2 regions of the Gottfriedia sp. OAE603 genome follow, and region 1 is predicted to be linked to the other one. Evidence: a T-box and tRNA genes for the amino acid it is inferred to sense, from the RefSeq annotation. Region 1 holds a T-box; the other holds one or more tRNA genes.
What was found. The T-box of region 1 lies ahead of lysS (lysine--tRNA ligase). A T-box ahead of a tRNA ligase gene usually reads a tRNA of that ligase, here a tRNA-Lys.

Region 2: it encodes a tRNA-Lys, which carries the amino acid that the T-box ahead of lysS (lysine--tRNA ligase) is inferred to sense. The anticodon was not compared.

Annotation. Positions count from the first base shown of each region.
Region 1 is NZ_JBEUNN010000001.1:1,954,080-1,961,342, reverse strand. It holds gene ABID96_RS09795 (DHA2 family efflux MFS transporter permease subunit) at 1-316, opposite strand, end outside; gene ABID96_RS09790 (DUF3243 domain-containing protein) at 684-932, opposite strand; partial or broken gene ABID96_RS09785 (DegV family protein) at 1,115-1,979, opposite strand; gene ABID96_RS09780 (DUF6944 family repetitive protein) at 2,157-2,789, opposite strand; T-box leader at 2,891-3,158, shown strand; gene lysS (lysine--tRNA ligase) at 3,233-4,792, shown strand; gene ABID96_RS09770 (hypothetical protein) at 4,853-5,005, opposite strand; gene ABID96_RS09765 (hypothetical protein) at 5,199-5,708, shown strand; gene ABID96_RS09760 (rhomboid family intramembrane serine protease) at 5,789-6,406, opposite strand; gene ABID96_RS09755 (serine hydrolase domain-containing protein) at 6,543-7,263, opposite strand, start outside.
Region 2 is NZ_JBEUNN010000001.1:3,942,667-3,949,929, reverse strand. It holds rRNA gene ABID96_RS19880 (23S ribosomal RNA) at 1-421, shown strand, start outside; rRNA gene rrf (5S ribosomal RNA) at 547-662, shown strand; tRNA gene ABID96_RS19870 (tRNA-Asn) at 672-746, shown strand; tRNA gene ABID96_RS19865 (tRNA-Thr) at 755-827, shown strand; tRNA gene ABID96_RS19860 (tRNA-Glu) at 848-924, shown strand; tRNA gene ABID96_RS19855 (tRNA-Val) at 935-1,010, shown strand; tRNA gene ABID96_RS19850 (tRNA-Tyr) at 1,028-1,112, shown strand; tRNA gene ABID96_RS19845 (tRNA-Gln) at 1,121-1,195, shown strand; tRNA gene ABID96_RS19840 (tRNA-Lys) at 1,243-1,315, shown strand; tRNA gene ABID96_RS19835 (tRNA-Gly) at 1,329-1,403, shown strand; tRNA gene ABID96_RS19830 (tRNA-Ala) at 1,424-1,499, shown strand; gene rocF (arginase) at 1,732-2,631, shown strand; gene cdaA (diadenylate cyclase CdaA) at 2,827-3,645, shown strand; gene ABID96_RS19815 (CdaR family protein) at 3,638-4,921, shown strand; gene glmM (phosphoglucosamine mutase) at 4,935-6,278, shown strand; gene glmS (glutamine--fructose-6-phosphate transaminase (isomerizing)) at 6,822-7,263, shown strand, end outside.

The sequences.
Region 1 (7,263 bases):
ACTGTGCAACTGAACATAACACTGAACCGATTGTAAAAAATAAAATTGTGATTAAAAAGATTCGCTTTGCGCCAAAGCGATCTGACATCCATCCTGCTAATGGAATAACTGCAGATAGTGCTAATGTATAACCAGTGATCGTCCATTGCATTGTATCCAAATCAGATTTGAAATACTCTACAATACCTGGCATAGCTACGTTTACCACAGTACTATCTAATATAACCATGATCATACCAATAATTACCGCCATAACTGGTCCGATAATTGTTTTGATATTAAAAGGCGTTTCTACAGCCTCATTTTGCTTATTCATATGCCAACCCCATTTCCCCTAATATAATTGCTAAAAAATAATGACTCATAATAGTTCTGAAGTACTTTACCATAGATTTATGAATTGAATATGAACTGTTGTTTTCTAAAAATGCAAAACAGAAAATTAATCATACAAAATTAAACGGTAAAAGTAAACAACAAAAAGTGTTCTCGAACAAAGTACAGTATATAAGAATAGTTAGTTTTGTTCAAGAGTATTTTTTGTAAATTTAAACAATTAATATAGTCATTATTTTTTATTACTTGAAGGATGTTTCCTCTATATTATTTTCATTAAAAAAATAAAAAGCCCCTGTAAAAAATTACAGGGCTATTGTTTACTATATTATCTTATATAAGAAATATTATTTATTTTTTACATATTTAATCATTAAATTTGCAATTGTATGTTGCTCTTGTTCATCAGCAACTGTCCATAAATCCTTAAGCACCTGCTCTTCTGGATTTTTAGGATCTACTTCATTTGCCAAATAATCTCCTAGGCGATAAGCCATTTCAGAAACAGCTCCGTCAGCTAGACCTTTTTCATTTGAAGCATCTAAACGATTTCCTAAAAAATCTTTCCATTGATCCCAATTATCTAAAATTGACATTCTTTTTCACCCCATCAAATCGTATTTGTAAAGATTACATAAATACTATTTACTTTTTTTAAGGTAATTATGTATGAATTATTGTCCGGGGAATATTTTCAGAATATTGGGAATATTTTCGACAAAAAACAACCAATTTCATTTAAGTTCAACGAAATTGGTCAATTGCATATAATTTTATGTTAGTTATTGTCAGAATTCATGAAAAATATTGCTAACGTTCCTGGGCCAGCATGTGCGCCAACTGCCGAACCAATCGAATGGATAATAAAATCTTTACATCCAAACATCTCACTCATTGCATTTTTTAGTTCTGTTGCTCTTTCAATGTCATCACCATGGGAAATACCAATCAATTGATTTGATAAATTTACGCCTCTAGACTCCATTATTTCAAGCATTCTTTTTAAAACCTTTTTTGATCCTCTTATTTTTTCTAATGGAATTAATTTCCCATCTTCAACATGAAGAATCGGTTTGATATTTAATAAATTACCAACAAAACCAGCAACTTTACTTACACGTCCACCACGTACTAAATATTGTAAGTCATCTACAGTGAAAATGTGTTCAATATGGTTGATAGAGTAATGAATTTGAGTCATTATTTCCTCTTTATTCTTACCTTCATTTGCAAGGATTGCAGCCTTAACTGCAGCTAAGCCCTGTCCTATTGATGCACATTTTGTATCAACGATATCTAAATCAAATTCGGGAAATTCTTCAACAATTTCATTTTTCACCATAACTGTTGATTGATATGTACCTGATAGTTCAGATGAGAATGCTAAATAAATACAAGGAACATTCTCTTTTGCATATTTAATAAATGTACTATGTATACGATCGTATGATGGCAAAGATGTTTTAAATACTTTTCCATTACGCATGTTCTGAAAATAAAGTCGCTGAATTTAACGTCTCACCATCTAAATATTCTTTTTCATCCTCAGAATAAACACGTAACGGAATCACATCAATTTGATATTGTTCTAATACTTCTTTAGGCAAATCAGCCGCACTATCAGTTATTATTTTTACATTCATACTTTTTACCTCTGTTTTCTTTTAATAATTTTATTTTCTCATAAAATTGCTTAAATGAATAAAAAAATGTTTTTTTATTTAAAGTAAAACATTTAAAGGTATTCCTAACAAGTATTAACTTTCAAATTTTCTATATTTATTGTTACATTTCTCATTATTGATAAACTTATACTCATATTATTTTGGGTAATAACCATAACGAGTTGTCTTAGTATCCACTTCTGACTCAATTGAATTGGTTACAGCAATAACGATTAGAATTGAGCCTAAAACTTGTACCCAACTACCAAAAAATAAAAGCTGTTCTCCAATTGCATCATTTTGATTTAGAAGTGCTAGATTCCCTATACCATCAATCATAGCACCTATTGCAATTAATTCATTTCCGAAAACTTCAAATTTAACTAATACACCCTCTTCTTGTCTAGCACCCTTTGCTTCAAATGAAGCACCTATTGATTGAATCACACTCCCTAAAGCGTTTAATTTTTCCCCTTGTTCAATTAATCCACTGATTTCTAATTCTGTTGCAAGTGTATTTGTTGCATTTCCTGCAGCTTGAATCCAACTTCCTAACATAATCGTTAATAGGTGATCATTATTACCACTTTCACTTTTTATTAATTTTTCCCTACCAACTGACTGAATTGAATTTCCAAATGCCTCGATTGCATTTCCCTTCGCAAACAATTTCTTTCCAAAGTTCGTGCCAATTATATTTTTACTTGTAACGCCTACAGCTGAGGTCACTGTTCCAAATAACAAAAACCATGCGCCTGTTATAATTAGCTCCTCGCCTACGTTACTCATTTTTTCACCTCCAAATATATGTAGATATTTATCTTATTCTACATAAAATTTAATTGACAATATTTAATCTTTTAATTATTATAATAAAAATTAATATTTTGAATAAGGCTATGATAAGAAAAGTAATTTAGAATTGTCACTTACAGAGACCTCCGGTTGCTGAAATGGAGGATTGACAATCTAATTGAAAAAAGACTTTGAGCCTCGTATTGAACTAAGTTGGTAAGCTTCGATCTTAGGGATGGTACGACGGGATCTCCCGTTATAGAGATAGGGTATAAGCATTTTGCCGTACCTAAATGAGGTTGATATGGCAACATATTAACAAACTGAGGTGGTACCACGAAGTTAACAACTCTCGTCCTCAAGATGAATAATCTTGGGGGTGAGAGTTTTTTATTTGCTTTTTTAATCATAAAAAAATTGAAAATTGAGGTGGCTTTATGCATTGGGCATATAAAATTGCAACGGAATTAATTAATAAATATCCAAATAAAGAAACATTCGTTTGTGCTTCTGGTATAAGTCCTTCTGGCTCTGTTCACATCGGGAATTTCAGAGAAGTATTAACTACTTATTTTGTGGTGAAAGCTTTACAAGATTTAGGAAAAAAGACAAGATTCATTTTTTCTTGGGATGATTTTGATCGATTTAGAAAAGTTCCTAATAACGTAGACCCTGAGTTTTTGCAATATATTGGTAAATCATATGTTAATATCCCCGATCCGTTTGGATGTCATCATTCTTACGCAGAGCACTTTGAAGCCGAATTTGAGGATTCATTAAAAGTTTTTGGTATAGATATTGAATTTATTTATCAACATAGTGCTTACACTTCAGGGAAATATAATAAACAAATCCTTCATGCATTGAATCAAAGAAAAGAAATTTACGATATTCTAATGGAATTTAAAACTAGTCAGTCTTCTAATCAGGATAGAGATGCATTTTACCCTATTACAATTTATTGTAATAAATGCGGCAAAGATAATACAAAAATTATTCTTTTTGAAGAAGAACAAGAAGAAATTAAGTATGGATGTTTATGTGGTTTTCAACATCAAATTAAAATTATGGAAGCAAACAATATTAAATTGAATTGGAAAGTAGACTGGCCAATGAGGTGGATGATGGAGGATGTTATATTTGAGCCCGGTGGTAGAGATCATTCTTCGGAGACTGGTAGCTATAATGTTTCAAAAGAAATAGCTAAAAGGATTTTTCATTTCGAAGCACCAGATTATACACCATATGAATTCATTGGTATTAAAGGCCAAAATGGAAAAATGTCCAGTTCTACCGGAAATAACATAACACCTAATGAATTATTAAAAATCTATATACCAGAAGTTATTCTGTTTATGTTTGCAAAGTATAAACCTTCTACTGCTTTTAATATAGGTACAGACGAAGATGTTCTTAAAAACTATACAGAATATGAAAGATATATTGTGAATAATCTAAATCGCTCACTAGAAGATGAAGATTTAAAATACGCTTTAGAGCTATCTCATTCTAATAAAACATTAAGTCGTCTTCCAAAATTTAGTCTAATAGCAAGTGTACTCCCATTAGTAAATTATAATGTTCAATTACTTCGAAACATCCTTGAAAAAAATGGAGAGAAATACGATATTCAAACGATAAAAAAAATTAGTACTAGAGCTGAATATTGGATTAAACATTGCTACCCTATTAAAAATATGATTGTTAATCAAAATAAAGCTTCTGACTTATTCCAAACTTTAAATGATGAACAAAGAAATTGGATTCATCAACTGCAGGAATATATTGAACTTACTAATAATTCAGACGCGCAATTGATGCAAAAAATATACGCTATTTGTCAGCATCACGACAAAAAAATAATGAAAGCAAACCAAAAACAGTTCTTTACTTTGGTATATAGACTTATATTAAACAGTCCAAGTGGTCCACCGCTCCCTATTTTAATTCAAGCCATTGGAAAAGATAAAATCCTGGATTTATTGGACTTTCAATAATAAATATTTTCATACAAACAAAAATTGAACTCTAATCTTTTTTAGAGTTCAATTTCATATTTACTGAATTCGGTTTTTAAACGCTTCTTCTGTTACAATATAGTCTTCTTCACGATCTTCGTGTTTACGATCCTCTGGTTCTACAAGTGAACCTTGTGGATGCGTAGGTTCATGACCTTTTTTCTTATGATTAAAATGTTTCCCACGTGCCATTATTTTTTTCCTCCCTCTACATCAATAAATCATTAATAATATGGTTTAATAGTTCATATTTTATTGATGGTAAATGTTTCAATGATTTGAAGTCAAATTAATCAAGATTATTTAGTAAATACAGGAATTCAAACTTTTCTAAATATGATCGTATTGATAAAATGAAAAGATAAAAATAGATTGAGGTATTTGTATGGATAAACAATTTGCATTACATATCGCAAACCAAATCGACGATTGGATGAAATCAAATCAGTCATTATATGAAATCCAAAAAATTGAAACGAATTTCAATACATTAATGAATTTTCAGCAATGGGCTAATGGCAAGCCTGTTATTGCAGCATATCATTTACAAAAAATTGAGGAAGAAAATTATTATTTATTATTGATTGATTGGCATCGGAATGATCAGTTTTATCTTGTCATTTACGTTGGAAATAAATCAACAACTGCGGCTGAAATTAGAGAGGTAAAAAATATGAACGGAAAAGACCATTTAGTTTGGAAGTATAATCCTCTTAAACGTGATGGGAAAAACGCTGAACGAAAAGCTTACTTCAAACAAGTTTTTGGTTCCCTTTTCGTTGAAATCCCATTACCTGAAACAAAAGAAAATGTTGAGGATTTCTTTCAACAAATTTATCAATTATGTAGAAATCGTCAAAAAGCTGATCGCATTACAGACGTTTTTAACTTTTAATAAAAATAAAAACAAATGAGTTAAATATTTCATTAACCCATTTGTTTTTTGTTTTATAACAATTCAATTTTAAATGTTTGCTACACATTCAATGACTGCTTAAATGTCGAAGTTTTATTTAATAGAAATGGTGAAATCATAAACCCTATTACCATACCAGCTAAATGTCCTGTTAAGCTAGATGAAGGAATAATAAATGAAGAAATTAAACCGATTGCAATAAATGTTAAGATAAACTTTCGGTCATCAAGTAAGAGCATGTTCTTACGAAATAAAATGATGAAAAGATAAATTCCTAAAAATCCATATCCAACACCTGAGGATCCTGAGCTGACAATATTTGATGAATAGACTAAATGAAGAATGATCCCTGTTAACAAAGCTGCTACCATATAAAAGAATAAAAATTTAACAGAGCCTAGAGCACTTTCTAATGGCCTTCCAAGAATAATCATGAAGGTCATATTCATAAAAAAATGAGTGTAGTTTCCATGCATAAATGCATATGTTAATAGTCTCCAAAATTCACCTTGTTGTACTAAATCGTATTGATATCCACCAAATTTTAATATATTTTCCGTAGTATATCCTCCGGCAGTTGTAGTTAGTAATGCTAATATTGAACAGATACTAACCATAATCGTAATGATTGGATATTTTTTTATAAACGTTTTAAAATCTTCTCTTACTAAAAACATTTGAAGTCATCCTTTCAAAGAACAATTCAACATTTGGCTTAATTTATTTCTTTTAGATTTAATTCGACATTTATGTTGTAAATTCCTATTTCCAATATCTGCATAAAAAATTAGTTTACTATTTCTTCAATTAAAACTAACTTGTCTTACTCTTATCGCTAAAATATTTCCGGTATAACTTCAAAGGTATAAATGAGTCGATATACTTTGCACAACTAAACACAACCACTAATTTTTGCTCAGGTGAAACGATAATATATTGACCTCCATATCCCATTGCAAAAAAGATTGGAGGATTATTTATTTTTAGTTCATCGTTTAATAAAACCCACCAATGGTATCCATATGAACCAACATGATCATACGTATGAAATTTCACAGTAGTTGATTGCTCTACCCATTCACTAGAAACCAATTGTTTGCCTAACCAAACACCTTTTTGCATCATTAAAATCCCAATTTTTAACATATCTATTGTTGCCAAACTTAATCCAAATCCACCAATATTAATGCCTTTTGAATCTTCATGCCAAAGATATTCATGAATCCCTAAAGGCTTAAATAGCATGTTCTCTGCAAAAACCGATAGTTTACTTTTAGTCGCTTTTTGTAATATTGCACTTAAAAGTTGAGAAGCCCCTGAATCATAGTTCATTTTTTCTCCGGGTTTAGCAACGATATTTTTCTCTAAAATATAATTAACCCAGTTCATACTATTGATCATTGGAAAAGGTCTTCCATTCCATGCTCCCCATTCGGGCCATTCATAACCAGCAGTCATAGTTAATAAATGTTCAATCGTAATATCCTTTTTACTTTGATCAATCGTAGGGAAATATACGGAAATCGGTGTTTGA
Region 2 (7,263 bases), 2.0 Mb from region 1:
CGACGGGGAGGTTTGGCACCTCGATGTCGGCTCATCGCATCCTGGGGCTGTAGTCGGTCCCAAGGGTTGGGCTGTTCGCCCATTAAAGCGGTACGCGAGCTGGGTTCAGAACGTCGTGAGACAGTTCGGTCCCTATCCGTCGTGGGCGCAGGAAATTTGAGAGGAGCTGTCCTTAGTACGAGAGGACCGGGATGGACACACCGCTGGTGTACCAGTTGTTCTGCCAAGAGCATGGCTGGGTAGCTATGTGTGGAAGGGATAAGTGCTGAAAGCATCTAAGCATGAAGCCCCCCTCAAGATGAGATTTCCCATAGCGTTAAGCTAGTAAGACCCCTGAGAGATGATCAGGTTGATAGGTCAGAGGTGGAAGCGTGGTGACACGTGGAGCTGACTGATACTAATCGGTCGAGGACTTAACTAACAAGTTTGATAATGACATTATCTAGTTTTGAAGGTATAAAATGGAAGAACTTCCAAAAAAATCTTCAAAAAATGTTGACTTTGATTGATATTTTGTTATAATAATCAATGTCATAAGCAAATGAATCAAGTGATGATAGCGAAGAGGTCACACCCGTTCCCATACCGAACACGGCAGTTAAGCTCTTCAGCGTCGATGGTAGTTGGGGGTTTCCCCCTGTGAGAGTAGAACGTCGCTTGGTTCTGATTATTCCGCAGTAGCTCAGTGGTAGAGCACTCGGCTGTTAACCGAGTGGTCGTAGGTTCGAACCCTACCTGCGGAGCCATTTTTTATGCTTCCATAGCTCAGCAGGCAGAGTACTTCCATGGTAAGGAAGAGGTCACCGGTTCGAGCCCGGTTGGAAGCTTGGAAAAGACTTATACATATGGCCCGTTGGTCAAGCGGTTAAGACACCGCCCTTTCACGGCGGTAAAACACGGGTTCGAATCCCGTACGGGTCACCATTTATATTACGGAGGATTAGCTCAGCTGGGAGAGCACCTGCCTTACAAGCAGGGGGTCGGCGGTTCGAGCCCGTCATCCTCCACCATTTAATTTAATAATACCGGAGGGGTAGCGAAGTGGCTAAACGCGGCGGACTGTAAATCCGCTCCCTGTGGGTTCGGCGGTTCGAATCCGTCCCCCTCCACCATTTATTGTTGGGCTATAGCCAAGCGGTAAGGCAACGGATTTTGATTCCGTCATGCCCTGGTTCGAATCCAGGTAGCCCAGCCATTTTTTATTTACACAATTTCATTCAAATTGATCGTAATATTTATTACGAGCCATTAGCTCAGTAGGTAGAGCATCTGACTTTTAATCAGAGGGTCGAAGGTTCGAATCCTTCATGGCTCACTTTTTTTTATATGCGGAAGTAGTTCAGTGGTAGAATACAACCTTGCCAAGGTTGGGGTCGCGGGTTCGAGCCCCGTCTTCCGCTCCATTTCTGTATAAATATATATCGGGGCCTTAGCTCAGCTGGGAGAGCGCCTGCCTTGCACGCAGGAGGTCAGCGGTTCGATCCCGCTAGGCTCCACCAATATACATAAAGTGTAACCTTAGTCTTTTGACTAAGGTTTTTTGTTGTCTAAAAACATAAAATATAGAGATGATAAATGCATATGTATACAAAAAAATGTTGAGTTGACCCATTCGTTTCAAAAGATTTAAACTATTAATATAATTAATAACTTTAAGAATCTAATTTAGGGTTCTTTATTTAAAAAATAAAGTAAGCGTTTTCTTACGTAATTGACATAGGGGGAAATAACATGAAAAAAGAAATTTCGATTATTGGGGTACCTTTAGATTTAGGGCAAACAAGACGTGGAGTGGATATGGGACCAAGTGCAATTAGATATGCACAGCTTCATGAACGCATTGAAAATCTTTCATATAATGTTGAAGATTTAGGGGATATTTTAGTAGACCGTACGTTAGTAAAAGAAGATCACTTTGAACATAATCTAAAAAACTTAAAATCAGTAAAAGATACTTGTGAGAAGCTTGCAGTTGAAGTTGATGAAGTCATTAAAAGTAACAGAATGCCTCTAGTACTAGGTGGAGACCACAGTATTGCGATTGGTACATTAGCAGGTGTTTCAAAGCACTATAATAATCTAGGTTTAATTTGGTTTGATGCTCATGGAGATTTAAATACAGCAGAAACTTCACCGTCTGGAAATATCCATGGTATGTCACTAGCTGTGTCATTAGGTCATGGACATGATTTATTAACGAAGATTGGTGGTTACTTCCCTAAAGTAAAACCAGAGAATGTAATCATTATAGGAGCTCGTGATCTTGATGAAGGTGAAAGAGCAATTATTAAAGAATTAGGCATTAAAGTTTATACAATGCATGAAGTTGATAAATTAGGTATGACAAAAGTGATGGAAGAAACAATTGATCACTTAAAAGACTGTGACGGTGTACATTTATCATTAGACCTTGATGGTTTAGATCCGATCCATGTACCTGGTGTTGGTACGCCTGTTTCTGGTGGTATCACTTACAGAGAAGGTCATTTAGCAATGGAAATGTTATCTGAAGCAGATATCATTACATCAATTGAATTTGTAGAAGTTAATCCAATCTTAGATGAAAAAAATAAAACAGCAATCGTGGCTGTGGCTTTAATTGGATCATTACTTGGAGAAAAATTATTATAAAACAATGAATTATATGTTATAACTGTAAAAGCTAGCATGATGATGTGCTAGCTTTTTTCATTTATATTTCATAGAAATATCATATATTCAAATAATTGTTAAGATAGTTAATAATTCTCAAATTTTGTGTATAACGAAAATATGGTATAATACTGAAGATACGGGTTTTAATATTAATAATTAGGAGGGTAAAAGGTGCCTTCTTTACATATAAATTTCTTACAATACTTACAAAATGGATTAGATATTTTATTAGTTTGGTTTGTTATTTATCGGCTAATTATCATTATACAAGGAACAAAGGCTGTTCAATTATTAAAAGGTGTTACAATCATAATCGTTGTAAAAGTATTAAGTAGCTTATTTGGCTTACATACATTGCAATTTTTAATGGATCAAGCACTAACATGGGGATTCTTAGCTGTGATCATTATCTTCCAACCAGAGCTGAGAAGAGCATTAGAACAACTTGGTAGAGGTCGCTTTTTCTCAAGAACTTCTCCTGGTGGTGCGAATGATAGAACCGACATAGTGGAAAGCATTGCAAAAGCTACAGAATACATGGCAAAACGAAGAATAGGTGCTCTTATATCGTTTGAAAGACAAACGGGTATGGGGGATTATATTGAATCGGGTATCCCACTGAATGCTAATCTATCATCGGAACTGCTCATAAATATTTTTATTCCAAATACACCATTACATGATGGCGCAGTTATTATTCAAGGTGAAAAAATTACTGCAGCAGCATGTTACCTACCCCTTTCGGAAAGTGCATTCATTTCCAAAGAGCTAGGTACAAGACATAGAGCAGCAGTTGGTATTAGTGAAGTAACAGACAGTATTACCATTGTCGTTTCCGAAGAGACAGGGGCTGTTTCGGTTGCTAGAAATGGGAACTTATATAGAGAATTATCAAAAGATGAACTAGTTAATTTATTGAATACGGAACTAAAATCACCAGAAGAGTCCACTACATCAAAATGGAATTGGAAGGTAAAACGTAATGGATAATTTTATGGATAACCGTTGGATTTTAAGAGGAATCGCATTATTAGTTACTTTATTACTTTTTATGTCTGTTAATTTAGTTCCACAATCAAGTAGTTCCAATATTATTGATCTACCAATGATGAATAAAAAAGAGCTACTTAGAGATATTCCTGTCACACCGATCTATGATCAGGAAAATCTAATCGTAAATGGAATACCAAAAACTGTTTCAGTACAGTTAGATGGTCCAAATAGTATCGTTAAAACAGCTGAAATGAAAAGAGATTTTGAAGTCTACATTGATCTAACTTCTTATGCATTAGGAACATATGAAGTACCTTTAAAAGTGCGCAATTTATCAGAAAAGATTAAAGCAACAATTAAACCAAGGACTGTTACAGTTACGATCAAAGAAAAAGTAGAAAAAGTAGTCTCAATAAAAGCTGTTTATATAAACGAAAACAAAATTAAGCATGGCTATAAAGCAGAGGACGCCATTATTAAACCAAATGAAATAAAGATAGTGGGATCTGCTGAGGAAGTAGCCCAAGTTTCATATGCAAGAGTAGATATAGACGTATCAGACGCAAATCAAACGTTTAGCCAGGTACTTCCTGTGAAACTATATAATAAAAAGGGTACACAATTAACAATCAGTAGTGTCCCTAAGAATGTTGAAGTAACAGTCCCAATTGTTTCACAAAGTGCTTATTTTCCGATTGAGATTATCGAAAATGGTACTTTACAGGATGGTTTAAAATTAAAAAGTATGATAACTAATACTGATGAAGTTAAGGTATATGCATCTGAAGATTGGTTAAATAATTTTAGTGGACCGATTCAGGTGCCTGTTGATTTATCATCATTTGATAAAAGTGGTACATACGAAATTACCGTTCCGACACCAGATGGTGCTTTTAAAGTTGATCCAAGTACAGTAGAGGTTGTAGTTGAATTAGCAGAAGAAACAGAACAAAAATTTAGTGATATACCAATTCAATTTACTGGAGAAAATGACAATTTTACATATAAAATTTTGAAACCAACTTCAGGTAAGGTAACAGTCTCTGCAAGGGGATTTGACGAAGATTTAAATGCAATAGATCCGAAAGATATTATTATCACTGCAAAAGTAAGTGGTTTAGAAGCCGGTACACATGAAGTAACTCTATCGATTAGTGCGCCAAGAGGTGTAATTTATCGATTGAATTACGATACTGTGACCGTTGAAATAACGGATAAGAATACGGCCGAATCTGATAAGGATACAGAAATAGTAGGACAATCATCGAATTAGAAGGAGAATCATAATGGGTAAATATTTTGGAACTGATGGTGTAAGAGGGGTAGCAAATAAGGAGCTAACTCCAGAATTAGCATATAAAATTGGACGTTGCGGTGGATATGTTTTAACAAAAAATAATGTGAAACCAAAAATTTTAGTAGGTCGTGATACGCGTGTATCAGGACATATGTTAGAAGGAGCATTGGTAGCAGGATTACTATCAATCGGTGCTGAAGTAATGCGTTTAGGTGTTATTTCGACTCCTGGTGTTGCATATTTAACAAAAGCATTAGGTGCACAGGCTGGAGTTATGATTTCAGCTTCTCACAATCCTGTACAGGATAATGGAATTAAATTTTTCGGTCCTGATGGATTTAAATTATTAGACGAGCAAGAAGATGAAATTGAAGAACTGATGGATGCTGAAGTAGATCAATTACCGAGACCAACAGGCAGTGACCTTAGCCAAGTTAGCGATTACTTTGAAGGTGGTCAAAAGTACTTACAATTCCTTAAAAATTCTATTGATGAGGATTTCTCTGGTTTATTAGTTGCTCTTGATTGTGCTCACGGAGCTACGTCTTCATTAGCACCTTATATCTTTGCGGACTTAGAAGCAGATATCGTAACAATGGGAACAAATCCAAATGGATTTAATATAAATGATGGTGTAGGTTCGACTCATCCAGAAGCTCTTGCAGCATTAGTAAAAGAAAAAGGTGCCGATGTAGGTCTATCATTCGATGGCGATGGAGATCGTTTAATTGCGATTGATGAGAATGGTGATATCGTTGATGGTGACCAAATCATGTATATTTGTGCTAAGCATTTAAATGAAAAAGGACGCTTAAAGCAGAATACTGTTGTATCGACTGTTATGAGTAACTTAGGCTTTTATAAAGCTGTAGAATCGAATGGAATGAAAAGTGCTGTAACTGGTGTAGGTGACCGTTATGTGATGGAAGAAATGAGAAAGAATGGATTTAACCTAGGTGGAGAACAATCAGGTCATATCATTTTCTTAGACTATATTACGACTGGTGATGGCATGTTAAGTGCTATTCAGCTTGTAAACATCATGAAGGAAACTGGAAAAACATTATCACAATTAGCTGGAGAAATGAAAAAATATCCACAATTATTGATCAATGTGCGTGTTACAGATAAAAACGAAGCATTAAACAATGAACGAATTAAAGCAACAATTGAAGAAGTTGAAGCTGAAATGAATGGTAATGGTCGTATTTTAGTACGTCCTTCAGGTACTGAGCCATTAATTCGTGTAATGGCAGAAGCTCCTTCAGCAGAAGAATGTAAGTTATTTGTTGAAAGAATTGTATCTGTTGTAAAAGAAGAAGTAGGCGAATAATAAATTAAATTTTATATGCATAGACGAGCACTAATGTGTCCGTCTATGCATATTTTTGTTATATAAGCGACTATACTTTCAAAACTTCTAAAAAAATTTTTGTTGACCATGACTTTTGAATTATAGTATAGTTGTTTTATTGTTTTCCTAACATGAGAGGAGGATATGAAATAATAAAGGTTTAAACAAAGCGCCAGAACTGCACAGGACGAAAATGTGTAGTTGACGAGGTGGAGTTTTATCGAAGTTTCGGCGGATGACTCCCGGTTGATGTATCACAACCGCAATTATTTATGTAAAACATTCGGGTGACCGAGTGGACAAAAGTAAATAATCTGATACACCGTTTAAAAATAATAATAAAAATGAACTCGCTAAATGCGATAATACGAAAGGTAGGTGGATATTGCTTGTAAGTCCTCTACCGCTATTAAACATGACGAGGGAATCGAATAATTAAATAATAAACGGTTAGGGAAACAGCATTCCATTCCTAGACAACTTTTGTACGTCTTGTTGAGGACTTACTAAGCAATAGATATTATGTGTGGAATCGTTGGATATATTGGAAATGATAATGCTAAGGAAATTTTGTTAAAAGGTTTAGAGAAATTAGAGTATCGTGGATACGATTCTGCTGGGATTTCTCTTTTAACAGATAATGGTGTAGAAGTTTTTAAAGAAAAAGGTAGAATTGCAATTTTACGTGAAGCTATTCCAGCAAAGGCAGACGGGCATGTTGGAATCGGACATACTAGATGGGCTACACACGGAGCACCAAGTAAACGTAATGCGCATCCTCACCAAAGTTCTACTGAACGTTTTACACTTGTTCATAATGGTGTTATTGAAAACGATGTACAGTTAAAAAACGATTATTTAAATGACTTTAACTTTACTAGCGATACTGATACAGAGGTTATCGTACAGTTAGTAGAGCTTCATATCAAAAAAGGTTTAACAGTTTTAGAAGCATTTACAGCAA